DNA from 2 places in the Peribacillus sp. RS7 genome. Region 1 is predicted to be linked to the other one. Evidence: riboswitches for the same ligand, from Rfam matches in the RefSeq annotation. Region 1 holds a riboswitch; the other holds the start of a gene.
What was found. A riboswitch is a leader RNA that binds a small molecule or an ion and turns the genes downstream of it on or off. The one in region 1 is predicted to bind S-adenosylmethionine.
Positions count from the first base shown of each region.

Region 2: it holds a riboswitch for S-adenosylmethionine, as region 1 does, so the genes downstream of both, mmuP (S-methylmethionine permease) here and ACDZ29_RS07660 (5-methyltetrahydropteroyltriglutamate--homocysteine S-methyltransferase) in region 1, are expected to answer to the same signal.

Region 1 is NZ_CP168135.1:1,475,316-1,491,831, forward strand. Features, by position in the region: gene ACDZ29_RS07650 (glycerol-3-phosphate responsive antiterminator) at 1-216, opposite strand, end outside; gene ACDZ29_RS07655 (hypothetical protein) at 377-814, opposite strand; SAM riboswitch class I at 999-1,100, shown strand; gene ACDZ29_RS07660 (5-methyltetrahydropteroyltriglutamate--homocysteine S-methyltransferase) at 1,184-2,287, shown strand; gene ACDZ29_RS07665 (helix-turn-helix transcriptional regulator) at 2,339-2,641, shown strand; gene ACDZ29_RS07670 (MFS transporter) at 2,797-3,972, shown strand; gene ACDZ29_RS07675 (hypothetical protein) at 4,074-4,598, opposite strand; gene ACDZ29_RS07680 (CaiB/BaiF CoA transferase family protein) at 4,893-6,017, opposite strand; gene ACDZ29_RS07685 (amino acid permease) at 6,224-7,708, opposite strand; gene ACDZ29_RS07690 (M4 family metallopeptidase) at 8,176-9,801, shown strand; gene ACDZ29_RS07695 (hypothetical protein) at 9,873-10,061, shown strand; gene ACDZ29_RS07700 (hypothetical protein) at 10,447-10,629, shown strand; gene ACDZ29_RS07705 (SET domain-containing protein) at 10,862-11,263, shown strand; gene ACDZ29_RS07710 (hypothetical protein) at 11,456-11,644, opposite strand; gene nagZ (beta-N-acetylhexosaminidase) at 11,736-12,977, opposite strand; gene ACDZ29_RS07720 (hypothetical protein) at 13,162-13,515, shown strand; gene ACDZ29_RS07725 (TrmB family transcriptional regulator) at 13,580-14,362, opposite strand; gene ACDZ29_RS07730 (TSUP family transporter) at 14,578-15,348, shown strand; gene ACDZ29_RS07735 (hypothetical protein) at 15,725-15,955, opposite strand; gene ACDZ29_RS07740 (hypothetical protein) at 16,059-16,217, shown strand.
Region 2 is NZ_CP168135.1:5,124,232-5,140,747, reverse strand. Features, by position in the region: gene ACDZ29_RS25465 (YckD family protein) at 1-244, opposite strand, end outside; gene ACDZ29_RS25460 (lmo0937 family membrane protein) at 500-646, shown strand; gene ACDZ29_RS25455 (NAD(P)/FAD-dependent oxidoreductase) at 741-1,658, opposite strand; gene ACDZ29_RS25450 (helix-turn-helix domain-containing protein) at 1,812-2,135, opposite strand; gene ACDZ29_RS25445 (nitric oxide synthase oxygenase) at 2,400-3,479, shown strand; gene ACDZ29_RS25440 (hypothetical protein) at 3,540-3,812, shown strand; gene ACDZ29_RS25435 (magnesium transporter CorA family protein) at 4,121-5,059, shown strand; gene ACDZ29_RS25430 (hypothetical protein) at 5,090-5,281, opposite strand; gene ACDZ29_RS25425 (hypothetical protein) at 5,380-5,541, shown strand; gene ACDZ29_RS25420 (YuzL family protein) at 5,677-5,811, opposite strand; gene ACDZ29_RS25415 (YkuS family protein) at 5,910-6,161, shown strand; gene ACDZ29_RS25410 (OsmC family protein) at 6,207-6,662, opposite strand; gene ACDZ29_RS25405 (SDR family oxidoreductase) at 7,012-7,773, shown strand; gene ACDZ29_RS25400 (hypothetical protein) at 7,800-8,303, shown strand; gene ACDZ29_RS25395 (alpha/beta fold hydrolase) at 8,296-9,348, shown strand; gene ACDZ29_RS25390 (nitroreductase family protein) at 9,529-10,128, opposite strand; gene ACDZ29_RS25385 (ring-cleaving dioxygenase) at 10,372-11,349, shown strand; gene ACDZ29_RS25380 (ring-cleaving dioxygenase) at 11,374-12,321, shown strand; gene ACDZ29_RS25375 (alpha/beta hydrolase) at 12,321-12,929, shown strand; gene ACDZ29_RS25370 (flavin reductase family protein) at 12,950-13,558, shown strand; SAM riboswitch class I at 13,787-13,889, shown strand; gene mmuP (S-methylmethionine permease) at 13,972-15,360, shown strand; gene mmuM (homocysteine S-methyltransferase) at 15,357-16,319, shown strand.

The sequences.
Region 1 (16,516 bases):
CTGACAAATGAATTCTGTCGCATATTCATCACTTCTTATGCCATGGATCAAATCGACATGATAAATCATTTTCTTATTATGCTGCTTTGCCATCATACTTACATTTTTCAATTGTGATATATGCAAATCAAGAAACACGCCTATTTCATAGGAACTTTCTAAGAATCTTTCGAAATCCTTCATGCTTGCCGAAGCAGGCAAAATCTTCTGGTTCATTATTTTCCCCCTTATCTCTGGAAAAACTAAAACTTTTAGTAATTCAGTATATTTTAAAGAGCTTGGTTTTTCAAACACATTTTAATGAATCGCCACCCTATCCATCCTTACACTAACATACCTGGCATCCCCTTTATATATTGCGGCTAAAAACGATCCATCATAAAGAAAGTTTCATTTTCAATGCACCATCGACAAGTTCAAATGATTTAATTGTGCCGACCGGGATTTTTCTAACGATGTTCCAAGCACTAACATTCATTTTGATCATTCTATTTTCAAATTCAAAAAATGGCGGTCTGTTAAATATCCTTTGGTTGATGAAACTCCTGTCAATCGGTTCCATTTCCACTAATTCAAATGAGATCGTTCTTTTTTCCACGTGAACCGGTTTTAATGTAATCCTGAAAGCTACGTTTTTCTTAAACATCATTTTTTTCACTTCCGTCGTTCCGGAAAGCACTATATGCTTTGGCGTAATCTCGACTTTAATATCCTGATCAGATGATTTCATCTTTATGATACTCTCTATCATAGCTGCAGTTACCGTTATCGGTATGCCATTTCCAAATATATTGGATGGATCGAATGCATTCATCCTGGTATTCCCCTCCAACTTTCAATATCACAGTTCATAAGGAACGTCGGTTATAACATATGCCGGGTTCACGGATGCAGTTAACATTTCCCGAGTTAATAATCGATATATTCTAAATCTTCCACCTTCAACCCTTGACCTTTGTAAAAACTACCTGTATAGTCATAATTAATTTAATAGACAACTCTTATCCAGAGAGGTGGAGGGACTGGCCCTTTGATGCCTCAGCAACAGACTAATCATGTACTGTGCTAATTCCAGAAGTGTAAAAACTTGAAGATAAGAAGAGTAAATAGCTATGCTGCCAACACCTCTTCTTATTTTTAAGAAGAGGTTTTTTATTTTATAAAAGGAAAGAAGGAATGCAACATGTCAATCACATTAACGAAAGCGCCTTTTAGGGCGGACCACGTCGGGAGTTTATTAAGACCGGAACGTTTACATATTGCCAGAAAGCAATTTAAGGATGGCACAATTTCAGCGGAACGACTTCGTGAAGTTGAAACCGAAGAAATCAATCGGATTGTCGATAAACAGATTGAAGTTGGATTAGAGGCTGTGACGGATGGTGAGTTCAGACGGACCTGGTGGCACTTTGACTTCCTCGAACATTTAAATGGAATCGAGGGATATGTTACTGAAAAAGGACTAACTTTCGATGGTGTGGAAACAGAGAGATATAACGTTCGCAATACCGGAAAGGTTTCATTCAATCCTGAACATCCCTTCATTCGTGATTTTATTGAATTGAACAAAATTGTGGACGGACGTGCCGTTGCCAAACAAACCATTCCCAGTCCCAATCAATTATTTGCTGTAGGTGTTCAAAATGAAGACGTCTACCCTGATATCGAAGACTATGCAAATGATATCGTCAAAGCGTATCAGCATGCTTTGAAAGCTTTTTATGATGCAGGAGTGCGTTATCTTCAATTGGATGATGTATATATTGCCAGGCTTTCAGCTCCGGATTTCCAGTTCAAAGAGGGAAAATATACGAGGGAACAATTAATTGATTTAGCACTGCGTGTAATTAATGGCGCATTGGAAGGCAAACCAGAAGACCTGGTAGTCACCACCCACCTTTGTCGTGGAAACTACCAGTCGACATGGGCATTTGAAGGAAGCTATGCCCGTATTGCCCCAACATTATTGGCAAAAGAAAAAGTGGATGGATTCTTCTTGGAATATGACGATGATCGCTCAGGGGATTTCAAACCATTGGAATACATTCCAAATGGCGGGGCGCGTGTCGTTCTAGGGGTCGTCACTTCAAAAAATGGAGAAATCGAAGACAAGGAAGCTGTTAAGGCACGCATTAAAGAAGCCTCGCGCTTCGTTCCTTTCGAACAATTATGCTTAAGCCCGCAATGCGGCTTCGCTTCCACCCATCACGGCAACAAGGTAACGGAAGAACAGCAGTGGGAAAAGTTGAAGTTCGTCGTTGATGTAGCAAAAGAAGTATGGGAATGATTTTTTTATTAATCATTTGACATATCGATAATTCTCGATATAATGAAATGTATGAAAACAATCGAGATATTTAAAGCATTATCCAATGAATCCAGGTTGCAAATCTTACAATGGCTCAAGGCGCCTGAACTCCACTTCACCCCTCATGAGGGAATAGATATGAAGGAAACCGGCGTTTGTGTAAGTCAGATTACAGAAAAATTAAACATGACCCAATCCACGGCCTCTCAATACCTCTCGATGCTTCTTAGAGCAGGATTGATCAAGACGGAGCGGATAGGAAAGTTTACGTATTACAAACGAGATGAAGATGCAATCTCAAAAATTACTGATTTCTTGAAAGAAGAAGTATGAAAATGAACCTGATCCCTGCCTTAGTGGGTTAGGTTTTATTTTCCTTTTAACAATTCGACATTTCACGATATGTTTATTTTTTTATTCATACATATTAACATATTCCGATATGTCTTTGCATATAACCATAAATCATTAATGAGGAGTGAATCTATTTGCTTAATACATGGAAAATTTACATGTTGGCGATTATCAGTTTTTTAGTAGGAACATCCGAATTCATCATATCCGGGATTTTAGATAAGATTGCGGATTCTCTTGGAGTGACCCTTGCTGCCGTAGGACAGCTCATTACAATTTTCTCCCTTGTCTACGCAATCGGTACCCCCATTCTTATGGCTTTGACAGCAAGTTTAGATAGACGAAAATTAATGTTGTACTCACTTGGACTATTCGTAGTCGCCAATCTCCTTGCCTTCCTATTACCAGGCTTTGGACCGTTTCTATTTGCCCGCATAATCATGGCTCTAGGTGCAGGATTAGTTGTTGTCACCGCTTTGAATATTGCTGCTAAGCTTGCTCCGCCAGACAAACAAGCTAGTTCTATCGCGACAGTGGTCATGGGGTTTACAGCTTCCCTTATCATTGGGGTACCTCTTGGAAGAATCATGACGGATGCATTCGGATGGAAATCTGTCTTTGGCGGAATCGCCCTATTCGGCCTGATTGCCATGATCGTTTTATTCTTTACCATTCCGCCTACCAAAGGGGATAAACCGGTACCTCTTCTCCAACAGCTGGCGCTTCTAAAAAAAAGGAAAGTTGCCCTTGGATTATCGATAACCTTCTTCTGGCTAGGCGGATACTCGATTGCTTATACCTACCTATCTCCCTACCTGCTAACTGTATCAGGGGTAAGTGACGCACTACTTAGCACAGCTTTGCTTATATTCGGAATCGCCAGCCTGATTGGATCAAAGTTTGGCGGATATAGTACGGATCGATGGGGTGTATCATTTACACTAATCGGCGGTATGGCGCTGCATATTGTGATGATCATCATGTTGTCCATCGTTACAAATTCATTGATTGGCGTTTTGACAATCCTTACATTATGGTCGTTCGCGGCATGGTCATCAGGGCCGACACAGCAATATCATTTAGCCACCCTTGAGCCTGAATCATCAGGAGTCATGCTCGGTCTCAATCAGTCGATGATGCAATTGGCCATGGCTGCCGGTGCTGGGATTGGCGGTGTTGCTGTAGAACATGTATCCCTTGCTTCCATAACCTGGATCGGTGCAACGGGGGTTGCCATTGCCATGGTCATTGTTCTGGTCCTTTCAAGTTCATCGTCAAGCAGTAAAATAGCACAGTCCATAAAATCCTAGACCGTTATATAAACATTCATCATAAGGCTAGATTTTAGCCTTATGATAAATCCTAAAGCTGAAAGCAACAAAAAAAGAACGCCCACCAGCACGTCCCCTTTTTACTTGCAGCTATCTTCATCATCCATTTTCTTCACAAATATATCATCCGTCACCCTATCTTCCAGTTTGTTCCTCAATGCCAATTGCGCAGCCTTCCCATCACTGGGCGACCCGTCAGAGAAATACATCGGAAACAAGGAGAAAAACATAATATAGAAAGAAAAATAGATAAATTGATACCAGATTACCGAGCTATCCAGGATATTCTGATACACTAAGCTATATATGATCAGCATGCTGACTAAATTAAAGATAGCCCCCCCTAAATAAATCAGCGTATTCGTCAATCGATTATCATGTTTCAATCCTTTGAACTCGCAAGTCCCATTCCAAAAATAATATTTCCTCACCTCTATGTTCCGAAAGGCGAAAAGTTTATTACCACAACCGATCAAGATTTTCTTTTCTGATCCCCCAAAGATCGTAACAAAGAAAATATGCCCGCTCAAATGTATCAGCGTAACGATCGGCAAGATCAAAAAAAAGGAAAATAGAAATTTAATGATATCAGAGAGACCAAACATGTTAATCACCCCTCCTTATCAGAGCAATTTTCTCAAACACCCTATTACTGGGATGTTACTCTGATACCCTGTCCAAAATAGTTATAACTAGTAAATTTTCACAGTAGTAGTATGTTGCTTTCCGTCAGTGTTAAGAGAACAATTGGTTCTTCCACTGCTTAATTCGGCTGTTTCCAGCTTAATTCGGCTGTTTCCTTCTTAATTCGACCTAACTCCAACTTATTTCGCCCTTCAAAAAAACAGGCTATCTCTTTTCAAAAAAATCCGGAAAAGTGATAGCCTTTACATCATTATTTAGCGATTGGGGGTGCGAAGAATTTCTGCGTTGTTTTGTCCTGGCCTCAAGCCTGCATGTTTATATTCAGGGGTGAAAACCGATGTCCTAATCGGGCATGCGATTTGCTTCTGGGCATTTCCTTTTCCGTCAGGTACCTCGACAATCATTCCCCTCTCCTTCAAATGGGGGTGTTCGGCCGCTTCAGTGAAGGTCAGCACTGGTTCTGCGCAGGCCTCGAAATCAGCGAATATTTCCTGCCATTCATGAAAATCTCTTTCGAGGAAAGCAAGTCGGATGGCCGTTTTAAACCTGATTCCGCTTTCTTCATTGCTTTTCATGCTCAGTTCATACAATTCGGGTGCACCGATCGCTTCACATAATGCTTTTCGAAAAGGGGGCTCAAGGCTTCCTACCGAAAAATAGCGTCCATCTTTCGTTTCATAAAAGTCATAAAAGGACCCTCCGTTTAACATCAGTTTTTCTGGTTCAAGCTCGAGGCCCCCTTGTAAATTCAGAGGTGCGGATATGGCATTCAAGGCAAAACTGCAGTCGGTCATGCTGATGTCGATGGCTTGGCCTTCTCCTGTTCTTTCCCTATAAATGACTGCAGATAATATACCGATAACAGCATGCAGTGAGCCTCCGGCAAGATCTGCTATTTGGGTTCCGTTTTTTGCCGGGCCGTCCTTTTTCGTACCGGAATAGCCTGATAAGCCTGCAATCGAAATATAATTGATATCATGTCCCGGTCGGTCTTTATAGGGACCTGTCTGGCCGAAGCCAGTGATGGAACAGTAAATCAGCTTCGGATTGATCGATTTTAATGCCTCATACCCCAGTCCTAGGCGTTCCATGACACCTGGACGGAATTGTTCAATGACGATATCGTATTCCTTCACTAGATTTTTTACGGATTCGATGGACTCAGATTGTTTTAAATCAAGTGTGATCGACTTCTTCGATCTGTTAAGATATTGGTTCACACCCCATGAATCCTTTTCTCCCGGCCTCTCTACTTTCAAAACGTCCGCTCCTAAATCCGCTAGCATCAAAGTGGCAAATGGGCCTGGCAGTAACGTTGAAAAGTCCAATACTTTTAAATGAGTCAATAAGGTCATCAGCCGTGCACCTTCCCTTTCCATTGGAAATATTAAAAGCTTTCTCCGTCGTTCTGTACATGCAATTTAGCAGAGTTTACGATTATCATATAACACCTCCCAGTAAATTTGTATAAATTTCCATTTAACAAAAATAAAAAGCTAGGAATCAGCTTCCTAGCTTTTGATAATGAGCCTATAGAAAACAAGTAAAAGCCGGACAAATTGTCCGGCTTTTACTTTAAGCTTGTTCATTCGTATTTTTTGTCGAAGTCAAACTCGACTTCATCAATTTTAACGAATTTTGTCTTTCTTACCAGTTTATAGCCAAACCATAAACCAAGGAAAAGCGGGATTCCTAGGTACGCGGCTATAACACTGCCCCAGTCAATCTGGTCGGAGAAAAAGGCTTGGATATTTTGGGACAGGATGACGATCAAGCCAATTGCAATGGCAAAGATCGGACCTATCGGGAACCATAATGCCTTATATGGCAGCTTCTCCAATGAATGGCCTTGAGCGATGAATGCTTTTCGGAAACGATAATGGCTGATGGAAATGCCCAGCCAAAAGATGAATCCTGTAATTCCAATGGCATTCATTAACCAAATATACACTTTACCATCACCGAATACGGAAGCTAAAAAGGCTAGCATACCGATGGAACATGTCAAAATCATTCCTGCAACCGGTACCCCTCGTTTATTAAGTCTTGCAAAAATACGCGGTGCTTGGCCATCTTTTGCCATGGAATATAGCATACGCGTAGATGCATACAGACTAGAGTTACCTGCTGATAACACCGCTGTTAAAATGACCGCATTCATAAGTGAAGCTGCAAAGGCCACTCCAGCCTTTTCAAATATGAGCGTGAACGGGCTTACCATGACGTTATCCCCTTGTAAACTTGAGCTTGTATAAGGGATAAGAAGTCCTATCACAAAGATTGCCAATACATAAAAAAGCAGGATTCTCCAGAAGACACTTTTTATGGCCTTTGGTATATTCCGTGCAGGATCTTCACTTTCACCGGCAGCCACGCCGACGATTTCAGTACCTTGAAAAGAAAAGCCAGCCGCTATGAACACGATGAAGACACCCATGAACCCACCCGGGAATGGCGCGTCATCGACGGTGAAGTTTTTAAATCCTACTGCTTCGCCGCCCATAATGCCGATAATCATTAATATCCCAACGATTATAAAAATAACGATGGCTGTAACTTTTATGAAGGAAAACCAGTATTCGCCTTCACCATACCCTTTAACCGATAAATAGTTTAATAGGAAAATGAGCACCAAGAATGATGAACTCCACAACAATGATGGACTATTCGGAAACCAAAATTTCATGATCATTGTTGAGGCTGCCAACTCTGCCGCTATGGTCATCGACCAATTGAACCAATACGTCCATCCCAAGGCAAACCCAAATGCCGGATCGACGAATTTCGATCCATAGGTACTGAATGATCCGCTTGTCGGCATAAAGGCTGCAAGTTCCCCTAAGCTTGTCATAACGAAGTAAACCATTGCCCCAACTAAGGCATAAGCAAGTAATGCGCCGCCTGGCCCAGCTGTATGAATGGCTGCCCCGCTGCTAAGAAACAGCCCTGTGCCGATTGCCCCTCCAATGGAAATCATCGTTAAATGTCGGGATTTTAAACCGCGCTTTAATTCTTGTCCTTCTTGCTGTGGAGGATGCTGAAAGACGTCATTTTCTTGTTTTGGTATCATAAATTTTCATCCCTTTCTATAGCGCTTACATGTATGGGGAAATCCATTTAATAAATTTTCCTATTTCATAGACTTTCAAATAGACCTAATTTACAATTCGAATATTCCTTTCTGAACCCTTCCTGAATTCCCTACCTGAATATATATGCAATTTTCATGCCAGATTTACAAAACCGCAATATTCAACAAATTAACAGAAAAAACGCAATAATTGACAAAACTTTTTGCACTTTACGCCACGTTTTTTTGCACTTTATGCCAAGTTTTTTTGCACTTTTTATTCATTTGATTCAATTTAAATACATTCCAAATATTACTAGAAGAATATCCCGAAAGAATATTTCTATTAAAAACCATTTTTCTCCATTTTATTCCTTTAATTGTCATATTTTTTGCGTGTTTTCTCCATTTGATAATATATGAAGCAAATGTAAAAATGAGGTATTCTCATGAAGGAGTTGAGTGTTATGAAAAGTAAGGTATTTTTAGGAACTGCACTATCCATCGGTCTATTATTTTCTGCTATTCCCCATCAAGAAGCTTTAGCGGCAAAAAATGTGTTAAGTGTTGAAAAGTATAATAAGCATAAGGATTCGCTAGAATTCAAGTCTGGGAAACTTACGGACCCATCGAAGCAAACGGCAGAAGATATCATTCTTACCTTTTTTGACGAAAATAAAAAGTCTTACAAGCTAGAAAAGCAAAAGGCGAAAGACTCCTTCATTATCCAGAAAGAAAGCAAGGATGAACTTGGCAATACCGTCCTTAGATTGCAACAAACCTATAAAGGGGTACCTGTATGGAATTCTACACAATCAGTATTGATTGACGCTAAAGGGGTTTTAACGGTCGTATCCGGTACGGTCGAAGCCAATCTAAACACGAAATTAGGGAAAAAGGCTAAAAAAGGCATCAGTAAATCAGAAGCTATCAAAATAGCGGAAGCAGATCTGGGGTTCACTCCTGCCTATGAACAATCCCCTGAATCTGAGCTATATGTATACGCAAATGAAGGCAAGGCGGATTATGTATATAAAGTCAATTTGAATTTCTTAAGTCCGGAACCAGGAAATCATAATTATTTCATCTCAGTCAAAACGGGGAAAATACTGAATAAATATAATACCCTGGATGAAGTGACGGGAACCAATTCCGTAGGAACGGGCACAGGAGTATTAAACAACACCGTGTCGTTGAACACTACCTTATCCAACGGTAATTACTATTTACAAGACAATACACGCGGCAAAGGCATTTTCACTTACAATGCCAATAACCGTTCAAGATTACCTGGTACACTCTTTTCCAACACAACAAATGCTTTTACCACTTCTACCGATAAAGCTGCTGTAGATGCTCATTTTTATGCGGGTAAAACTTATGATTATTACAAATCCACATTTGGACGGGACTCTTATGATGGAAATGGAACCATCCTGAAATCAACCGTTCATTATGGCTCGAGATACAATAATGCTTTCTGGGATGGCACCCAAATGGTTTACGGTGATGGAGATGGCACGACGTTCATCCCATTGTCAGGCGGTCTGGATGTCGTTGCACATGAACTGACGCATGCTGTGACTTCCACTGAATCGAATCTTACCTATCAATATGAATCTGGTGCTTTGAATGAAGCGATTTCTGATATTTTTGGCACAGTGGTCGAATTTAAGAATCAAAGTGCCAAAGCGGATTATTTGATTGGAGAAGATATTTACACACCTAAAACTTCTGGTGATGCACTCCGTTCAATGGCTAACCCAACATTGAATGGTGACCCTGACCATTATTCGAACCGTTATACGGGTACGGGTGATAATGGCGGAGTCCACACGAACAGCGGAATCATAAATAAGGCAGCCTATTTGATCTCTGCAGGCGGCACTCACCATGGCGTGACCGTCTCCGGGATCGGTATCGATAAACTTGGGACAATCTTTTACCGGGCAAACACGACTTATTTAACTTCCTCATCAACTTTTTCACAAGCCAAAGCGGCAGTCGTACAAGCTGCAGCTGATTTATACGGTTCAACCAGTGCCGAAGTCACAGCTGTCAAAAATGCCTTTACAGCTGTCGGTGTGAATTAAGGGATTTACCTATATGAACGACACCTCCCTAGCTTCACTTTTAGCGGAGGTGTTTTTTCGTATGTACTGTAATGAATATCCATGCTATACGGAGTTTCGTGCATTTACTTGTGAGTTTCGTGCATTTACTCGTAAGTTTCGCGCATTTACTCGTGAGTTTCGCGCATTTACTCGTGAGTTTTGTGCATTTACTCGTGAGTTTGAATCATTTACTCGTGAGTTTCGCGCATTTACTCGTGAGTTGGCGCACTTACTCGTGAGTTGGCCCACTTACTCGTGAGTTTCGTGCATTTACTCGTGAGTTTCGCGCATTTACTCGTGAGTTGGCCCACTTACTCGTGAGTTTCGTGCATTTACTCGTGAGTTGGCCCACTTACTCGTGAGTTTCGTGCATTTACTCGTGAGTTGGCCCACTTACTCGTGAGTTTCGTGCATTTACTCGTGAGTGGGCGCACTTACTCGTGAGTTAGCGCATTTACTCGTGAGTTTGAATCATTTACTCGTGAGTTAGCGCATTTACTCGTGAGTTAGCGCATTTACTCGTGAGTTTCGCGCATTTACTCGTGAGTTTCGTGCATTTACTCGTGAGTTGGCGCACTTACTCGTGAGTTTCGTGCATTTACTCGTGAGTTGGCGCACTTACTCGTGAGTTTCGTGCATTTACTCGTGAGTTTCGCGCATTTACTCGTGAGTTTCGCGCATTTACTCGTGAGTTTGAATCATTTACTCGTGAGTTTGGTGCATTTACTCGTGAGTTTGAATCATTTACTCGTGAGTTTGGATTTTAGAATAACTATGGATTTTCCGATACATCATAATAAAAAGTAAAAAAAGATAACCAGACTTCGTATATTTCGACCGTCCGGAATTTGATTTGTCCTTCTCGTGAATTATTAAGTCCTACGTATAACCTATGAAATAAAGGTTAAGCCTCAATAAATACATTAGTGCCATTTAAATGAGAAAATGATTAATTCCGTAAAATAGTTGCTTTTCTCCTTATTAACTGTCAAGCTTAGATGATCTGGACTATATTGAATAGAACAAGTAGGTGACGAACATGATTGAAGTTAAAACTTCCACACTCAGTGATGGTGAGTTCAATAGAGGCGTATTCGCAACACAGGACATTAAAAAAGGTGAGCTTTTACATGAAGCACCTGTCATTGCTTACCCAAACGAGGAGCATGTCTTCATAGAGAAAACATTGCTTGCTGATTATGCGTTTGAATATGGAATTAACCATACTGCCATGCTTTTAGGTTATGGCATGCTGTTTAATCATTCTTATACCCCAAACGCTACGTATGACATAAACTTTAAGAATCATACGTTTGATTTCTTTGCTTACACCGACATAAAAGCAGGAGAAGAAATCCTGATTAATTATAATGGTGAAGTCGATAATGAGGATCCGCTTTGGTTCAATAAAGAAGATGACGGTGAAGATGTAGCTGAATGATCATTGAACATTCATGAAAGCACTTGTGCTTTTGAAAGACCTGTCAAAGGTCTTCGAAAGCAACGGGTGCTTTTTCATTTTCCTTTTACCGGCTTGATGAATTCACAGCTGGATTTTAATCGTTGTAATTGTTGGATATTAAGCAAAAAAAACGCCCCATTAAGAACAACTTAATGGGGTGGTCATTTCACCTTAACGTACGGATGGGTTACTTGATTTTGATTTAGTCATTGATTGGAATTGGCTCTTAACCTTGTCAATTGTTTCTGGTGTGGCCAGTGTTTTTATTTGAGTCATGGTTTTTTCACGAGTTTTCTTATTGCGCATTAGAAATGCGGCAGCTCCTATCAGGACGGTTCCAAGCATTTTGTTTGATGGCATGTGAGTTTCCTCCTTCAAGTTAGTCATATATAGTATTCCCTCTATCTACAGAATTAAACAAAAGCATCCTGTTGAGAGTGCGGTGTCCCTTTTATTTATCCAAATTCAGACTTTCAATATAATTCATGCTTTCAGGACTTTTCACCACTTTTTCAGCTTGATCCGGGTCAGCCTTCGTTTGCTTCATATTGAAGAGTTTATATGTCAAAACTCTTTTCACTGACTCGTTAATCCTATCCATCGGAACTTCCCCTGTCTTTGCTGCTTTTAGTAATCCGTTATATACCTCAAGCTCATGGGAATATTCATGACAGACGAGTAATAAGTCAGCTCCTGCAAGGATTGCTTGCTTCCCCATATCCTCATAGGAGAAATACTTGTTCACAGCTCCCATTTCCAAATCGTCCGTGACCACAAGCCCTTCATATTTAAGTTTTCCCCGAAGCAGGTCCTCTATGATGACTTTTGAAAGACTTGCCGGTTTTTCTTTATCATAGGCTGGATATTTAATGTGGGTCACCATCACGAAAAACTTTTGGTTATCCATTTCACTTATGATTTGCTTGAAAGGATAAATATCCGAATTTTCCAGATCAAGTTGGTTTGCTTCCACGGACGATGTTTCGACATGCGGATCGATTTCACTGCGTCCGTTTCCGGGAAAGTGCTTCAATGCACCCGTTATGGATACATCATTCAAGCCTTGAATGGCTTTCTTTCCGTATTGATAAACCTTTTCCGGATCTTTTCCCAATGAGCGCTCATCCGTTTTCGATAGATCAAGAACCGGGGCGAAATTTATGTTAATCCCCATGGAACCCAGTTCTGCCCCATTCAATTTTGTCACCTTGTATATGTCTTCCACAGATGCATTTTTCCCAAGGTCCTGTTGCGAAGGGAGTGGCGATACCCGTTCCCTCATCCGGATTATGTTCCCGCCTTCCTGATCGACGGCCACCATCAGCGGAAGCGAAAGTGTACTTTGATCTGCCGTTTGCTGAAGCGAATTGGATAACTTAGCCACTTGTTCAGGTGATTTCATATTGCGGTCAAAATAAATGACGCCCCCGATATGTTTTTGTTCAATAAGCTCCGTAATTTCACTGCTCTTTTCAGTTCCCCTGAAACCGACCATCATAAGCTGCCCAACTTTTTCTTCAAGCGTCATTTCTCCGAGCATTTTTTCTATTTTCTCATGGCTATCCGTAATGGCATCGACGTCTTTCCCTTTTTCGACTTTAGAATTCGCATCCATATTCAACTGAATGAACACCACTGAAAAAGCGAGAATTGCGATGAAAAGCAGGCCCATATATATTTTTCTTTTCTTCATGCTTTAACCTTCATTGACATTTTCTCTTTCCTTCCTTAATTGCCCTTTTATTGATTTTGCGGCACACTATCTTAATCATGTTCATAAATGGACCATTCTATATCATCATTGAGGATTTTTTTGCATAAAGCATTAGCCAGGTACCATACTACAAACATAGCCTAATTAAAAGGAGATGCCCCCCATGAACGGAATCTTGAAAAATATTGCCGTTACCTTAAATCATGCAGTCGATTATGCAAAACAAAAAATAACAGCAATTACAGGAACAACTTCCGTTACGATAGCGGAATTGAGTGAGCACATCATCAATCAGCCTGAAACAAAACTAATCAGCAAGAACCTTTTAGGGATACCCTTTTCTTTTTACCACTTACAAAAAGAAGATGTTACGTACTATTTGGAAATGAAGAGCTCTCAAATTCTCCAGTTGGATGTTCAAGCCCATAACCATACGATTGTGTCTTACAGGTCTTATCGAGATAAATCAAGCTTACCCACGGCGATTAGATTTCCTAAAACCCTTTTGTCCGAATGACTCTGGTACAAAAAATAAAAAGCTGATATTCCCTACATAAGGGGGTATCAGCTTTTTTTCAAATTTATAGGGAGAAAAACTGGTCTCTTTCCCTCGAAATCCATTTCTCGGCATCTTCTTCATCCTTTTTAACTAAGCGGTTAACGAGGATATCATGCCAAATGTAATTTTCGAGAAAATTGATATGAATGGGGTCATCTGTGTAAAACGCCGTTTCTCTCGCTTCCGAAGAAGGCCCGTAAATCGTCTCCTTGCCATCAATGGATAGGATGAACCATTTGTTCTCTCCGATATTATCCACATAGCTGGTTTGGCGATGTATATCTATACCTGATAATGGGTTTTCAACCTGAAATGCAATCCCCTTGAGAGTACAATGCGCGGCCGCCCCTTTAAGCTCTTGTTCAAGTTCCCCATACATCTTGTCCCATAAGGAAACCACCACCCTTTTCTCGGCTTTTTGAATCAAAGTACGACAGAAGGATAGGATATGCCCCTCACCTTTTAGCGTCATTACACGATTGTCGGACATCGGCTCGATTTTCTCGAATTGCTTTAGTGTATGACTGATGGATTGATAGGTATTTTTCCATTTCGATTGGACGGATTCCAAAAACACATCGACTGGTAATGGTGAATATTGTATCGAGTCATTGATTTCCTCTTTTAATACGACTCCTTCTTCTTGAAGTCCATTTAATATTTCATAGATACGTGCCCTGGGAATTCCTGATTCCTTGCTTACTTGATAGGCACTGGTTGGACCTTGACGAACTAAAGAAACATAAGCCTTTGCTTCATATTGACTAAATCCGAGAGACTGTAGTTTTTGAATGATATCTTGCATAGTACCTCCTAGTGCTTTAAGTAAGTTATATGCCTATCATACCAAATCTCTTATCGAAATTTATTCGATTTCAAAAGGTATGCATCATATTCTTATTTACAGAACGATTTTTGTTAGTTACTATTTAAATAGTGACTAATAGAAATACTTTGGGTTATGGCTACAGAAAAAGCAAGGATTCCGCCATAATGCCAATGTTTACGGAGGTTTCTTGAATGGAAGATATACAAATTTCAACACTCTTGCTGCTGATATTTTTCGGCTTTCTGGCAGCATTCATTGATTCAGTAGTTGGCGGCGGTGGCCTGATTTCCATACCCGCTTTATTATTTTCAGGACTTTCCCCTTCAGCAGCGATCGCAACGAATAAGTTGGCAAGTTCCATGGGATCTTTAACAAGTACCATTGCCTTCATTCGCTCAGGTAAGGTTGATTTTCGATTGGTATCCAAACTTTTCCCACTTATTTTCATGGGATCCTTGCTAGGTGCTTGGGTTGTCAATTTCGTCTCACCCGAACTATTAAAACCACTGATCTTAGTTCTTTTACTAGCTATAGCCATTTATACCTTTTTAAAAAAGGACTGGGGACAAGAATCGACTTACCAAAGGCTTACATGGTATAAGGCAGCACTATTTACGTTCGCTATATTTGCCATTGGTTTTTATGATGGATTTTTAGGGGCTGGAACGGGATCTTTCATTTTGTTTGCCTTTTTAATGATTGGCTTTGATTTTTTGCACTCTGCAGGAAACGCAAAATTTTTAAACTTCGGAAGTAATCTGGCAGCACTGATCATGTTCATCTTTCTTGATACCGTCAACTTTTCCTATGGAATACCGATGGGGATCTCCATGATAGCAGGAGCATTGGCAGGTTCAAAATTTGCCATTAAGAAGGGAGTGGCATATGTAAGAGTATTATTTATCATAGTTACCGTCATTCTGATCATGAAAAATATATTCGATTACTTAATGGGCGGCTAAAATAGAAATTTCCGGCCACAGCAAGAACTGCATACATCTGAAAAATGCTTTGTTAAACATTAATGTTGATATTTGAACAAATGAAAAAGACCACTTATTGTGGTCTTCTATAGTGCATACTTTGGTACTAAACCACCCGTTTGTTCTACAAGACTTATTGTAGAGTTTACAAACTTCTACATAAAAGGAAAACTGTCTAATAACAAGACTCGCTTAATATTAATCTATTTGTTTGTCCTTTCTTTATATCTTTTAAATGCAAAAACTGTGGCTGTAAGCAAGAAAATAAATCCTAGAGCGACCCATGAATTGAAGAGTACTACCAAAGGAAATATATTCTTATCCATTTATAACGAAACCGGAAAATAGCTTTTACTTAATTATTTTTAATTTCTTCTTCTAATTCTTCAATTTCTAAATTCCATTTATCTCTTGTACTATACAAGATTTCACGTACAAAACTTGAAAAGGAATTTTTATTTTGATTTATTTCTTGTTCCAATTTTTTGAGATCTTCTTTTAATTTTTCAACTACTTCTTTTTTCTCATCAATAGATAGATATTCATAAATTCGATAAGGGGCTGCCACAGCAACCCGATTGTTCACGAAAGCCCCCTTTACTTTTAAGGGAAACTCAAATCCTCGGGATATAAAGAGTGTTTTTTTGTAAATAATAAGATTGTTAAACAATAAATTGAGGAGGACATGTATGCAAAAGGATCAACAAGCTAAAGAGAGTTTGAGTTCTATTATGAAACCGGAATTTTCCGGAACTGATGCACAAAAAGTAAAACAAGAAATTCAAAAAGATGTAAGCGAAGGACAAGGTGCAATGACTTCCCGAGAGGCAGGAGCAATGCGCGATTAAAAAACCACTCTGAGTGGTTTTTTTTCTGCTTCAAAAATAAACACTTTACATCCCTCATTTCGATTTAATGTAGATGCTGAAAACTTAATGATATAAGCACGGTTGGTTGAAAGACCACCTCAAGCCATGTGAATATCTAGCTAAAGAAATAAACAAATAAATATAGCAAAAGGTAAGCTACATTAATTGGGTAACCCTTATTTTTATTGAGCTATCCTGCCCCTTTAGTTCCATAAGAAAAAGCTGTCTTAAAGACAGCTCCGATCTTCAGCTAACGCACCCGTTAGTTCTATAAGACT
Region 2 (16,516 bases), 2.0 Mb from region 1:
TTTCAAAATGTGAAACCATTTTATCGGCTTCTTCTTTCGAAAGCGCGCCATACTCCACATATTTTTCAATCAATTTCTTTTTGTCCGCGAGTATCTGCTTTTGGATCTTGGCGATTTCCGATTTTTGAGCATCAGTGAATTGTACACTTTCCGGTTTTGTTTTATTTTCCTGTGCAGACGGGTGATCCAGGTTAACTAAGAATAGGGAACAGGCTGTTAAACAGATGAGTAAAAACTTTTTCATGAATGAACGACTCCTTCTTTATTTTTTGCCTAACTTCAAAGATCTGTAGTTCTTCCTTAAGGGGTTATCAATTGGAAGATTCCTTAATTATTTATTATCATTTACAGCATTTACAGTTTTATGTAATATTTTTGGGTTCACCCACTAAGGGTTTGTTACAGAAAGATATGGGTAATTTAAATATAAGCTGAAAATTTTGAAGGAACTTCTCATTATGAAAGATCGAATATGAGAAGGGAAGGAAAGGAGATTATTATGCTTTGGACAATTATTGGTGCAATAATATTGTTATGGGTTCTTGGTTTAGTCTTTAAAGTGGCTGCAGGCTTTATACATATCTTGCTTATCATCGCGGTCATTCTCATTCTGGTCAATGTTTTTAAAGGTAGGAAACGAATGTAGATTAATAAAAGAAGGCTTAGACAAAAAAGTTTATTAATATGAATGAAAAAGGCGGCCTGGTAAACAGGTCGCCCTTTGAATATTCCAAAGGTTGTTAATCATAAGGAAGTGGCTGTCCCATCAGTCTCTTATGAATCCAAATAGCTGCTTGGGTCCCGTCCCCCATCGATATGGTGACTTGTTCGGAATGGGCAACAAGGTCGCCGCCAGCCCAGACTCCTTTAATATTCGTTTCTTTAGTGCGGGGATGAATCACGACATGATTGTTTTCGTTTACTTGCACACCTAATTGTAGGGCGAGGCCATTATTGAGTTTGTTCCCTTTAAATGCAGTGAATGCCTTTTCAGCTTCAATTATTTTACCAGAAACTAATTGTATTGCGGTTAACTGCTGTTTGGCATCTACATGAACCTCTACGACTTCCTCTTCAAATACGGGAATCTGGTTCTCCTTTAACTTTTCCCGATACTTATCATCAATTTTTGATTTCAAGTGATTTACGTAAATGATATCTTTTGACCAATATAGTAGAGTAAGGGCCATACCTGCACCTGTATTTCCGCCTCCTAGGACCACGGTTTGCTTATCCATGATCTCATACCCATCACAGTCAGGGCATATATAAGTGGATGTCCCAAGAGTTGGATAGATGTTTTTGATTGGAGGGATGTTATCAGTGATGCCAGTACCGAGAAAAATCATTTTTGCTTGATATTCCATGTCATTCTTTGTTTGGATAAAAAACTTGTCCTGCTTTTTTTCAAGTGATGTCACAGTATCATCGAAGAATTCGACACCGAATTTTTCTGCGTGCTGTCTGCCCAGAGTCCTTAATTGTTTGCCGCTTACCCCGTCTGGCCACCCAAGAATGTTATGGTAAGCCTTTGCTATGGAAGAGCGGCCTTGAGCAGAATCAATGACGATAATATCATGTTTATATCTTCCGAGCTGGATGGCTGCCTGAATACCGGCTATACCGCCACCAATAATAATGCAATCTGCTTGCTTCATGAATTCACCGCCCATTCAATTTGGAATAACCCTAGTGTTATTCTATCTGTAAAAAATATACCACTTGTCGCAGGCGCTTAAACAAATGCAAGATATAAAAAAGGGAAAGTCCGCCAGCTGGCGACCTTTCCCCCTTTTCTTCAAATGCCTATTTCATTGATTCTGTATTGGTTCGAGCCATTCTTGTGCCCATTTTTGGATTTCGTTCATTACCGGTGCAAGAGCCTTGCCTTTTTCAGTTAAAGAATATTCAATCCTGACCGGTGTCTCTGGATATACGTCCCTTTTTACAATTCCTTCAATTTCCAAGTCCTTTAAACGTTCAGAAAGAATCCTGCCGCTGATCGGGAAGGCAGATTCAATATTACAAAACCGTTGAGGGCCATTAAGCAATTGATTGACAATCAATCCAGTCCAGCGTTTACTTAAGATTTGCATTCCTTTTTCAAAGCGTGGACAAAGTGTCGTATTATTCATCATATCACCCCATTATTATTATATTATAATGCATTTACCTCTTAGGTAACAACTTTACCGAATATTATTTAGTTACTAGAGATGTTATGGTATAAGAAATTTATAAGCTTACTTTAAGTATCAACAAAAAAAATCCGCCTCGGAATTGCCACATTTTAAAAAGATATGCTCTTTAAAAAATGTGTTCATTTAGAGATACTATGAAAAATATGTTACTTTATTATGGAAGTCAAAGTTATGCAAATGGAAGGATCCGTGGGAAAGATGAGTGATTTACTGCAAGAGGCCGTATCCTTTATCAGGACAAGCTATCCGGAATTGTTGAAAACGGAAGAGGAAATAAATGACAGGGTTGAACAAATCAAAAGGGAAATTAATGAAACAGACAGATATGAACATACATATGAAGAATTAGTATATGGTGCTAAATTAGCTTGGCGTAATAGTAATCGCTGCATCGGTCGCTTTTTTTGGGAGTCTCTGAGGGTGATTGATAAAAGGATGATTCAAAGCGAACAAGAAATTGTATCGGCTCTGTTTGAGCATATCGACTTTGCTACGAATAATGGAAACATCAGGCCAGTGATTACAATTTTCAAACAGAAAGATCATGATGGAAAATTGGATATTTGGAATCATCAGCTTATTCGTTATGCTGGATATGAGACGGAAAATGGTGTAATTGGCGATTCAAGTTCAATAGAATTCACTAAGAAATGTATGGCATTGGGATGGGAAGGGAAATTTGGACCTTTCGATATATTACCCATTGTAGTCCAATTGGAAGGGAAAGCACCTAATTTTCATGAAATTCCTGAAAGTCTCGTTAAAGAAGTGCCAATCACACACCCGGAGCTTAAATGGTTCAAAGATCTTCAAATCAAATGGTATGCAGTTCCAATCATTTCTGGTATGAGGCTAGAAATTGGCGGTATTACCTATTCAGCTGCACCATTTAATGGGTGGTACATGGGAACGGAGATTGGTGCCAGAAACCTTGCTGATGAAGAACGCTACAATATGCTTCCAGCAATCGGGGAGAGGATGGGCTTGGATATTAAGCGTGATTCGACTTTATGGAAAGATCGAGCCTTGATCGAACTGAATGATGCCGTCCTACATTCGTTTAAAAAACATGGAGTCAGCATTGTTGATCATCATACTGCTGCTAAACAGTTCAAGAAATTCGAAGAAAAAGAAACTTCGTGTGACCGGAAAGTAACAGGGGACTGGACATGGTTAATTCCACCGGTGTCTCCAGCTACGACGCACGTTTTTCATAAGCCGTATGACAATGAAATAATGAAACCTAATTTCTTTTATCAAAAGCCTCCATATAAATAAAGGTTTACATTAACTGGCATTGGGTATATATATATCAATCCAATAAAAAGGGGGAAGGTAATGATGGTATTAGGAAGAAACGCATTATTACTAGGAGTCGGAGTTGCCGGAGTCTCATTTTTATCAAATAAAACGAACAGAGTAAAAGTGAAGGGCATATGGTCCAATGCAAAAGATAAGACATTAAGCTTTTGGAATAGGAAGGCTTCAGAGCTAGACCCTGTAATTGAAAAGGCAGGTCACCCTGATCCATATGATCATGAAGATAATAAAATGGTGGATGAAGGCGCCATGTATGGTGTTCACTATTATAATAATGCAAAGCATGGATAATCAAAAATCGCTTGGGGATTCCCAAGCGATTTTTTTATCCCTTTATTTTATCGGTAAAAAAACAGATAATTGCGAATTTTAAACCAGGTATTCAAGGTGGTAAATTCGTTATTGTGCTTTAAAAGAATAAGGATTAAGATTAAAGAATCGAAAGGAAGTGGATACGAGTGAGCAGCAGTTCTTATGATCCTGAACCCAGAAAGCAAGAGGAAGCCGATATGATGCTAGAAGTCGAGACTGTTATTCTCCCTGAGTATCTGCTCGAAGAAGGTAAATAAGGCTTTCTCTATAGAAGAGGAGGTCAACTAATGATTGAAATCTACAAGACGGATGAAAACCGTCACCTAAATAATATCGAGGAAATGACAAAAGGTTCCTGGGTGAATATCGTCGCGCCCACTGAAGCTGAAATAAGTTATATATGCACGACTTTGAAGTTACCGATCAATTTCATGAAAGACCCGCTGGACGATGAGGAAAGGCCTCGGATAGAAAAAGAAGATGATAATGTTTTAATAATTGTTGATTTTCCATATTTGACCCGGGACGAAGCCGACTTACCCATCTTTGAAACGATTCCCATAGGGATGATCTTTACCAAAGACTGTTTTATTACGGTATCTTTGAAAGAAACACCCATATTGGCGAATTTCAAAAACAATAAGATCAAAGGGTTTTTCACCAATAAGAAAACAAGGTTTGCTTTACAATTATTATTTGAAATTTCATCTTATTATTTACGTTATCTGAAACAGATTAACAAAATGACGAATGAAGCGGAACGTGAATTGCATCAGTCCATGAAAAATAAAGAACTGTATACTTTCTTGGCTTTGGAAAAAAGCCTCGTTTATTTTACGACATCATTGAAATCCAATCGGGTAGTACTTGATAAGATCCTCCGTTTTAATTATTTGAAAATGTATGAAGAAGATAAAGAATTACTTGAGGACGTAATCATCGAAAATGCTCAGGCAATTGAAATGGCAGAAGTGTATCTCTCGATTCTTAGCGGGATGATGGATGCATTCGCTTCGATTATTTCCAATAATGTCAATAATGCGATGAAGTTTCTAACCTCAGTGACAATTATATTGACGCTCCCGACGATGGTGGCAAGTTTTTACGGAATGAATGTGGAACTGCCATTTGAACATAATCCGTATGCTTTCATCTTTACATTATTAATTGCCATCACTTTAGCGGGGACGACAGCATTCATTTTTTGGAAGAAAAAATATTTTTAAGATTAACCGGCTTATTAAGCCGGTTTTGTTTTATTCCTCAAAAAAATCAGCAAATCCCTCACTGTTGATCCGATCGGTATAGGGATTCTCATCATTTACATTCTTTGCATCCAAATTCGTTTTAATTACTAAACGGGGACTCTGTGAAGGTTCCCTGATGATACGGTCGTTCAACTCTTTAAAATCCGGTACATCCTTATTGCCGGGTTTGTTTGGTTCCAATAAAACCACCTCCATTAGTATCTTTGCAATAAACGATGGGGTATATTCATGAATATTCTTAGGTTTGGGAAGGATAAAGGACTGAGGAGGAGTTCATGATGACAAAATGGAATGAGCAAGCAGCTCCCGATAATAATTTAAAGGCAAGTGATTTAAACCAGGATGAAGCCGGGAGATCAAAAATGAGTTCAAAAGCCAAAGATGGGGATCACCTGAATGATCTTAAGATCCAGCAGGAAATCAGAAAGCAAAATCTATAAGAAAAGAGCCTGGTCGAAAGTAAGGAAACTGGGTATGTTACATTTACATTGGATTAATCAGAGGAAAACGCTTGGCTGTTAAACCAAGCGTTTTTTGTGTAACATGTACACGGAAGTCCATGATAGTTTAGGTTATCATGAACGCTTTTGCTTTTTAAGTGAAGATGGTTGAGTGAAGGACCCGGTTTCTTTCGTAGTGGTACCTTGTCCCTCTACCTGAGAAGAACCTAAACGAGTTTGTGAAGCATCTTTCTTGTGTTTACCATTCATGTTTATCACCTCGATATTACTTTCCCTATTTCCTTTGCATCCTATACATATATTGAAGGTAAAAAGGACAGGTTAGAAAGTAGAGGAGGTGTGTGTTGATGTCAAAAATCGGTGTTGAAGAATCATTAACGAATATTCAGGAAGCACTTCGTGAAAAAGGTTTTGATGTTGTGGAGATTAAACAAGAAGCTGACGCAAAAAACGTGGATTGTTGTGTGGTAACAGGAATGGAAAGTAATGTGATGGGAATAAGCGATACTTCATTAAAAGCGTCTATCATAGAGGCAAATGGTTTAACGGCTGATGAAGTGTGCCGCCAGGTTGAAAATAAAGTGAACGCAATTCAATAGTTCAAAAAGTGCCTAACCCAATATAGGGTTAGGCACTTTTTCTGTTCAAGGTTGTTGTGATATGGAAATTGTCACGTTCAATTCCACCGCTACATTACCTTTGATCGCTCTTGAAATCATACAAGAAGTTTCAGCTTTTTCAGCAAGTATCCTCGCTTTTTCAGCCACTTTTTCTGATGTATCCCGTGCTAATACTAGTGTAGGGCGATGTATGATCTTCTTGTAGGTGAATACACCATTTGTAACATCCACTAAGGCTTCCGATTGCATGGTCAAGCTGTCCTTTTCTATATGGGCTCGCTCTAACATGGCAGCAAAGGTAATGATATAGCAGGTCGAGGCCGCTCCAAGCAGCATTTCATCGGGATTAGTGCCAATCCCTGGTCCCTCCATTTCCGTAGGGATACTTATCTGTGTTTGCAGATTTCCTGATTGAATCGTGCCGATATCATTTCTGCCGCCAGGCCATTCCGCGGTTAAATGAAAGTGATGTAACGTCATATTTTTAACCTCCTTACTATATCTAATAGTGTAAACGATTAAACAGGTTATGTATTCGATTTTGCTCGAAAGTGTTGAATCGTCGAATTAAGATTCCAAATGGCCGAAAAAGGTGTCGATCTGTTCGAATAATCTCCGAAAATGCCGAATAATGTGCCCGATCGGTCGAATTTCTCACAAACGACGAAAAAAATTACAGTGTGTCGAGTTAAGATTGGTCAAACAAAAGGCAGAGGCATTAGGCTATTTTAAGCACCATATTGGATAGGCTTTTCTATAATAATATAGATTAGTTATATAAATAATAATTCATTACGGAAGGGCTGAAAAGTTGACTACTTTAAGTAAAATGTTCGATTTGACTAATAAAACGGCAATCATTACCGGTGGCGGTAGGGGACTGGGCAAACAGATCGCCATGGCGTTGGGGGAGGCAGGAGCTAATATAGCCATTGCCTCACGAAATCTTCCTTTATGTAAAGAGGTATGCGAACACTTGCAATCAATGGGGATTAAGGCAGTTGCCTTTGAATGTGATATCACGAAAGAGAGTGATATTGATCATGTGGTACAGGAAACGGTTGCCCAATTCGGTACGATTGATATTCTTGTCAATAATAGCGGCACGTCCTGGTCAGGGCCGCTATTTGATCTTCCCAAGGATAAGTGGGAAAAAGTATTGAATGTAAATGTTACAGGTACTTTCCTGTTTTCGCAGGCTGTAGCGAAGATCATGAAGCAGCAAAATTCCGGAAAAATCATAAATATTGCATCTGTGTCGGGTCTTGGCGGGACGTTTCCAGAGCTATTGGATACCATAGCTTATAACACCAGTAAGGGTGCCGTCATTACATTGACTAAGGATTTAGGGGTAAAGCTCGCTAGGTACGGTATCCAAGTCAATGCGATAGCACCTGGATTTTTCCCGACTAGGATCACAAAGAATATTCTTGAAAAGTCCAACTATGACATATTAGGTAAAACTCCGGCAGGCCGGTTTGGCAATGATGATGATTTAAAGGGAGCTGCCGTATTTTTAGCCTCAAAGGCTTCTGACTATATGGTTGGTCATGTTTTGATCATTGACGGGGGAATATCGGCAGTAGTATAAACGGAGGAGAAGGAAGGAAGATATATATGGCGGAAAAATCAAATTTTTTAAAAGGACTTAAACTGATAGGCACACAAAAAGAGCAGCAGCTGAATGATAAAATTAAGGATTTGCTAAATAATCGTGAGTTAATAGAAAGAATAAGCGATAATGCACAAATGCAGATTCCAAGAATAAATAGGATGCAGGAAGAATCAGAAAGAATGTCCATCATCATGAATTATCCAACAAAAAAAGATGTGGCGAGTGTAGCGAAATTAATCATCCAGCTCGAAGAAAAGATTGATAGGTTAGAAGAGCTGGTCTATACACTAGTTGAGGATAGAGAAGGGACTGTCAAAGGTAATTCTTCATTACGCAATAAACGGAATGCCAATTCATCGCGCAGTATGAAAAAGAAATCAAGATTGGAATCCAATGAAATGGAAGGGAGTAAAAAAAGGATATCGGATTTTATAAATAACTCTTTATTGTTAAGTGCACAGTTGCCTGAGTTCGATTCAATTGGACAGGGGAATTCAAATGGCTAAGCGGAAAGTGCCGAAAATTCAATCCGAATCCATAACTAAATGGAAACATTTAATGGATATTCCCAATCAGCCAATGCCTGAAGTGGGACTGACGCCGAAAATAGCGGTGTGGAAAAAAAATAAATCAACGCTTTGGTATTATCCGTCAGCACAAAAAAAATATGATGTACCGGTTTTTCTTATATATTCACTAATCAATACTCCTTTGATTCTTGATTTGTCCCCAGGGAATAGTTTAATAGAATCTTTTGTAAATGAAGGTTTTGATGTGTATTTGCTTGATTTTGGAAGCCCGGGCTTTGAAGATGGTGAAATATCGATCGAAGATTATATCATCGATTATATTCAAAAAGGGGTGCAGCGTGCATTACGCCACTCTGGAGCATCAGAAATTACAGTTATGGGATTTTGCCTCGGCGGTACAATAGCCGCAATATATGCTGCTATTGCAGACGAGCCAATCAAGAATTTGATCCTCTCCGTTACACCGGTAGATTTCAGTGCCTCAGAATTTTTTGATAAATGGCAGGAAGCGTTAAAGGAAGGTACCGCGAATTTTGACGAGACGATCGACATTTATCAAACGATCCCAGCCAGTGCAGTCAAATATGGAATCCGGTTAATTACATCTCCAATCTATTTATCACCCTATTTATCTTTATTGAATCAAGCGGATGATGAGGAATACGTCCAAAATTGGCGCCGCTTCAATGCTTGGGCTAATGGGCATGTACCATTATCCGGAGCAGCCGCAAAACAAATAACCAAAGAACTTTTGATAAAAAATAGCTTAGTTAATGGTGGTTTCAAGGTAAGGGGAAAAAAAGCGAAGCTATCAAAAATTGATGCTAGTGTTTTGGTCATAGCTAGTAAGTATGATCGATTGGTCCCACAGGAAATGATTTATCCGGTAATGGAGCATTTAACATGCAAGGATAAGACATTCAGTCTACTGAAAAGTGGACATGCTGCAAAACAATATTCGGGTCAACTCCCATCTTATTTGAAGGAATGGCTACCAGGGCGTTCTTCCCCAATTCAATAGGTTACTAGGGGGTGCGAAATGTACGTTTTGAACGACAATGAGTATAATAACATCATGCCGGTTGTAGAATTTATGGTCTTTGCGTCATTGATATTTTCAAAATTCTTTGCGACATTCCCAGATTATTAAAGTGAAATAAAAGTAAGGGCTGGCTCAGTATGTAGAGCCGGCCCTAATGTATTATTGATAATATTTCACTCGTTCTTCAAGTGGTGAGACGTCTTTATCGCCAGGCTCTGCAGTGGGTTTTCCAAAAGGCATTTGTGCGATGAGTTTCCAATCGCGTGATATATCCCATGTCTTTCTCACCTCGTCATCGATTAAAGGATTATAATGCTGAAGACTTGCACCAAACCCCTCAATTTCCAAGGAAGTCCATACGACAAATTGTAAAATGGCAGATGATTGGTTAGACCAAATCGGGAAGTTTTCGGCATACGTTTTGAATTGTTCTTGAAGCCTTTCTATAATGGCCTGATCTTCAAAGAATAAAACCGTACCATAACCATTTTTTAATGACTTCATTTTTTCTTCCGTTTTTTCAAAATCTTTGTCACCGACTGCTTTTCTTAATGTTTCTTTTGTGATATCCCATAATTGGTCGTGGCTTTTCCCGGTTAAAACAATCACTCTTGCACTTTGTGAGTTGAAAGCGGAAGGGGAATATTGAACGGCATGATCGATAACTTCCTTAATCCTTTTATTAGGGACGACACTTTCCTTGCTAAGGGAATAATATGAGCGCCTATCTTCAATTGCACTTGAAAAATCTTTAGCCATATATCACACCTCCATTAATTATACCGACTTATTTTGACCTGATATTATTATTTTATTAAGTGAATGGTTTGAAATATTTGAATCAGGAATGGTTGACAAATTTATAAATGTCGTTTATCTTTAATTCAAGATATTTTTATTAAAAGTGTTGTGTATAACAGATTAGATACCTCGAATTCGAGATATTATTGGCGGATAATTCATCTCCTTAAGGGGAGATTTATAAAGATAGGAGTGGTACGGATGGAATTAAAAGGATTACATCATGTTTCGGCGATTACAGCTAGAGCGGGAAACAACTTTGAATTCTACACGAAAGTATTAGGGATGCGATTAATCAAAAAAACTGTGAATCAAGATGATATTCGTGTGTATCACTTATTTTATGGAGACCAAATTGGTTCACCGGGAACGGAACTGACGTTTTTTGAAATTCCCAATGCTGCCCGCACTCATGAAGGAAACAATAGTATTTCAGAAATTTCTTTACGGGTGAGGGATGATGAAGCACTCGATTATTGGAAAAAACGGTTTGTGGAATCCAAGGTTGATCATGATGAAATATCAACCCGTTTTCAAAGGAAGGTTCTTTCTTTTAAAGATCCTGAAGGGCAAAGGCTTCTTCTTGTTTCCGATCAGGATAATAAAGGCGTTCAAGGAGGGTTACCATGGGATGGAAGCCCGGTTCCGCAAGAGTTTTCCATACTAGGATTAGGACCAGTTAAACTTACTGTACCCAATATTGAACAAACGCAAAGCGTTCTTACCGAAGTATTGGGGTTCAGGAAATCAGGCACATACCCATCCTCAATTAGGGGGCAAAATCCGATTGTCGTTTACGAGACAGGTGAGGGAGGAACAGGAGCGGAAGTCCATGTCGAAGAAAGGAATGACATTCCCCGAGAACGATTGGGGAGAGGCGGAGTACACCATGTTGCCTTCCGGGTGGATAATGAAGTAGAACTGAGAAAATGGATAGAAAAAATTAGTGAATCGAAATTCGTGAACTCGGGATATGTGGACCGCTTTTATTTTCGTTCACTCTATTTTAGGGAGCCGAATGGCATATTATTTGAACTAGCGACTGATGGACCTGGTTTTGCAGTGGATGAAGCAGAGGAGCACCTAGGTGAGAACCTCGCACTGCCACCATTTTTAGAATCGAAAAGAAAAGATATTGAATCGAATTTAAAACCCCTGAATACTAAATCAACAAATTAATCAAAGGGAAAGGAAGTAATCGGCATGCGAAAGCAAAATGCAGGAATACATCATATAACCGCAATTGTAGGCAATCCTCAAGAGAATGTGGATTTTTATGCTGGAGTATTAGGAATGCGTATGGTGAAGAAAACCGTTAATTTTGATGATCCAGGCACCTATCACTTATATTTCGGAGATGAATCAGGTTCACCGGGTACTATCATCACTTTCTTTCCTTGGCCTGGGGCATACCGAGGGACAATTGGCTCTGGACAAGTGGGGATTACGACATATGCCATTCCGGAAGGTTCAATGGGCTTCTGGGAAATGCGTTTGGGTAAATTTAATATAGACTTTGAAAAGTCATCACGTTTCGGTGAGGAATATCTGAAATTCCAAGACCCACATGGTTTACAACTTGAACTGGTTGAGCGTAAAGAAGGTAAAAATAGCGAGTGGTCATTCGGCGGTGTACCAGCTGATAAGGCGGTCAAGGGATTCGGCGGTGCTGTATTATTTACGTCAAAACCGATCAAAACGATGGAACTATTAGAGGAAGTGATGGGCCTGCAAAAGATCGGGGAAGAGGACGATTTCATCCGCTTCAAATCCACATCGGACATCGGAAATTTAATAGATGTTAAAAAAACCGTTTTGCCAAATGGGAAAATCGGAGTAGGAACTGTTCATCATCTGGCATGGCGTGCAAGCGATAATGAAGATCATAAAGAATGGAGAGAACATATCGGTAACAATGGCTATGGCGTGACCCCATTTACAGACCGTCAATACTTCGATGCCATTTATTTCCGGGAAGATGGAGGCATACTCTTTGAAGTTGCCACAGATCCACCTGGCTTTGCTCATGATGAGACGAAGGAAACGATGGGTAGTAAATTGATGCTGCCGCCATGGCTGGAAGAAAAAAGGGGAATCATGGAGAAAACGTTACTGCCGGCAGTGCCGAGAGTACTAGAGGAGGATAAATGATGAAGCATATTTTTCAAAAAGGAAGTAATCCAGAAGCTCCGTTACTTTTGCTTTTACATGGTACTGGAGGAACGGAAACAGATCTCTTGCCATTATCGGAAATGGTTTCACCGGGTTCATCCGTATTGAGCGTACGGGGAAATGTACTTGAAAATGGAATGCCTCGTTTTTTCCGCCGGTTAGCTGAAGGGGTTTTTGATGAAGAAGATTTGATTTTCCGTACGAATGAGCTTAATGACTTCTTGGAACTAGCGTCCGGACAATATGACTTCGACCGTGACAGAGTGGTAGCATTAGGTTATTCTAATGGTGCAAATATAGCGGCAAGTTTGATGTTCCATTTCGAAGGGGCACTACAAGGAGCGATTCTTCATCATCCAATGGTGCCTAGACGCGGGATTGCTATGCCGTCACTCTCAGAAATACCTGTATTTATTGCTGCAGGTAAAAACGATCCGATTTGCCCGGCAGAAGAAACGGATGAACTTAATCAACTTTTATTGCAAGCTGGTGCTTCGGTGGAAGTTCACTGGGAAAATTACGGTCATCAGTTAACACGTTCAGAGGTCGAGGCAGCAGGTTCATGGTTTCATAAGAACTTTATATAAGAATGAAAGAGGGAATGAAGATGATTTCAGTAAATCCTGAAAGTCTGACTGAACGGGAAAATTATAAGTTTTTGACTGGAAGCATTATACCGAGACCCATAGCTCTGGTTACGACACAATCCGAAACCGGTACCATCAATATAGCGCCGTTCAGCTTTTTTAACATAGTCAGTTCAAATCCTCCGATGATTTCCATTTCTGTTCAACGGAAAGAAGGAGTTTCAAAGGACACTGCCCGAAATGCAATTCAATCAGGGGAATTCGTTGTTCATATCACTGATGAAAACAATGTTGCTGATGCAAATCGAACGGCCAAGGAACTCCCATCGGATGAAAGTGAATTGGGCCTGACCAATTTCACGACGGCTGTTAGTGATAAGGTATCCGTACCAGGATTGCAAGAAGCGAAGGTACGCTTTGAATGTACATTAGAGCATGCGATTCCATTGGGAGGTTCCCTAGATAAACCTGGTTGTGATTTATTGATAGGGAAAATAGTCTGCTATCATATAGAGCAAGATATTTACCATAATGGCCGAATTGACCAGAATGGGCTTAAACCTGTAGCAAGATTAGCGGGTCATACTTATACAAAACTAGGGGAATTATTTGAAATGGAACGACCTTAAGTGATAAGAAAGAAAAAATGGCGTCATCTTTTAAGATGTCGTCATTTTTTTATACCAAAATTATTCCCGGTTAGAATTATCTGCAATTCTAATACGGTGAGCGACTGTACCAAAACAAGCAATCATGCCGGAGGTGACAAAATCGTCTGAATGTAAAGGGAATTCTATATATTCCAAAACAAAACTTGACAATTTTTTCATAGATTGATAAAGTTATAAAAAATTAATTTCTTATCCAGAGAGGTGGAGGGACTGGCCCTATGAAACCTCAGCAACAGGTCTGCTAAGACACTGTGCTAATTCCAGGGGGTGAAACCTTGATAGATAAGACCGTACGTTTTTATTTGTCAGTAGCGCACTCTTTTTAGAGTGCGTTTTCGTTTTTTCTGGATGCAGGATAAAGGAGAGTATGAATGGAGAACAAAAGGAAACAGGAATTTCAAAGGGAAATGAAAACACGGCATTTAATCATGCTATCGCTTGGCGGGGTGATTGGAACAGGTTTGTTCTTAAGTTCGGGTTATACGATTCAGCAGGCTGGCCCGTTTGGCACCATCCTTTCGTATCTGATTGGAGCATTAGTGGTTTATCTAGTCATGCTATGTCTAGGTGAACTGGCAGTACATATGCCCGAGACAGGTGCGTTTCATAGCTACGCAGCCAAATACATCGGACCAGGGACAGGGTTTACAGTAGCCTGGTTATATTGGCTAACCTGGACTGTTGCACTAGGTTCGGAATTCACGGCTGCAGGATTGTTGATGCAGCGATGGTTTCCATCAATCAATGTCTGGATATGGAGTGCTCTATTTGCCATATTGGTTTTGGCATTAAATGCTTGGACCGTTAAGTTTTTCGCTGAATCCGAATTTTGGTTTGCGTCTATAAAGGTAATTGCGATTGTGATATTTATTATTTTGGGAGCAGCGACAATGGTAGGTTTTATTCCAATGACTAACTCACAATCAGCACCGCTATTTTCCAATTTTACAAGTGCAGGTTTATTTCCGAATGGTGCTTTTGCCATTATAATGACGATGCTTGCGGTGAATTTCGCATTTTCTGGAACTGAATTAATCGGAATTGCAGCTGGAGAAACTGTGAATCCAGAAAAAACGATACCAAAGGCAATCCGCATGACATTATGGAGATTGATCATCTTTTTTGTAGGAACCATCGTTGTATTATCCGCATTATTGCCTGTTTCGGATGCAAGCGTATTAGAGAGCCCCTTTGTTGCAGTTCTTGAACGAATTGGAGTGCCATATGCAGCGGATATCATGAACTTTGTTATTTTAACTGCCATTTTGTCTGCTGCAAACTCAGGTCTATATGCCTCTTCCAGAATGCTTTGGTCCCTTGCAGATAAGAAAACGATATCACCTATATTTGCAAAATTAACAAAAAGAGGTGTTCCGATAAATGCAGTCATTTTCAGTATGTTGGGTGGTGGCTTAGCCTTGTTTTCGAGTATTATTGCACCGGATACGGTGTATATCGTCCTTGTATCCATTTCGGGTCTAGCCGTGGTTGTAGTTTGGATGAGTATTAGCGCTTCACAGTTCCTATTCCGAAGACGTTTTATAAAAGAAGGAAATTCAGTAAATGATTTGGCTTATCGTACACCATTATATCCGTTCGTACCAATCGTTTCTTTCATGCTTTGTCTTGCTTCTTGTATAGGAATTGCCTTTGACCCTACACAACGGATAGCACTTTATTGTGGTATTCCATTTATTTTGTTTTGCTATGGAACTTATTATATTACACAATCTTCAAAGAAAAGAGGAGTAAAATCATGAAGAATAAAATAAACCCAATTGACGCTATTTTACGAGATCATTCAGTCATGATTCTGGACGGAGCTCTAGCTACAGAGCTTGAGCGGTATGGATGTGATTTGGACGATCCCCTGTGGTCTGCACGAGTATTACTTGAAAATCCAGAAGTGATTTATAAGGTTCACTCTGCTTATTTTCGTGCTGGAGCGGACTGTGCGATAACTGCAAGCTACCAAGCCACCGTTGAAGGTTTCTCCCTGCGTGGGATACAAGAAAAAGAGGCCATGGAGTTAATTCGGAAAACGGTGTTACTCGCAAGGAAAGCAAGGGATGATTATTGGAAGGATGAAACGCAAACAAATAGACCTAAGCCATTGGTTGCTGCATCAGTTGGACCTTATGGGGCTTACCTTGCAGATGGTTCAGAATATGTAGGAAACTATGGTGTTTCAGATGAAACCTTAGCAGAATTTCATCGCCCAAGAATATCAGCTTTGATTGAAGCAGGTGCTGACCTCTTAGCATTTGAAACGATTCCATCCCTTCAAGAAGCAAAAGTATTGGATTCATTATTGAAAGATTATCCAGAAGTGTATGCTTGGCTATCCTTTTCCTTGAAAGATGAGAAAGCGATAAGTGACGGTACATTGCTGGAGGAGTGTACGAGGTTGTTTGAGGAAAATGAGCAAATTGCAGCGATTGGCATTAACTGTGCACCAGTATCAGTTGTCACGGAAGCTATCAATGTGTTGAGTGCAAACACGAAAAAACCAATTATTGTTTATCCGAATTCTGGTGAAACTTATAATCCGGATACCAAAACATGGCATGGTCAAGAATCTTGTAACAAGTTCGACCTGAAATCCGAAGAATGGCACCATGCAGGGGCACGTTTGATTGGAGGTTGCTGCAGAACGGCACCTCATCATATTGAAGAGATTTCAAGAAAGTGGCGACCATCTGAGGTGGTATCCTCATAGCCTTTTTTCTGGATTTCAAACTGTTTTTATAAGCTGTGTAAGAAGTGGGAAAACCCCCCCTCTCGTCTTGTAAAAAATAAAAAGAACAGGAATCGTCTTAATCAGGCGGTTCCTGTTCTTTTTGTCTATTCATTCAGATTTGAGTTATTGAAAGGAAAGGGAGGATTGCTTATTGTTTCTAGGGGCCTCTGAAATAA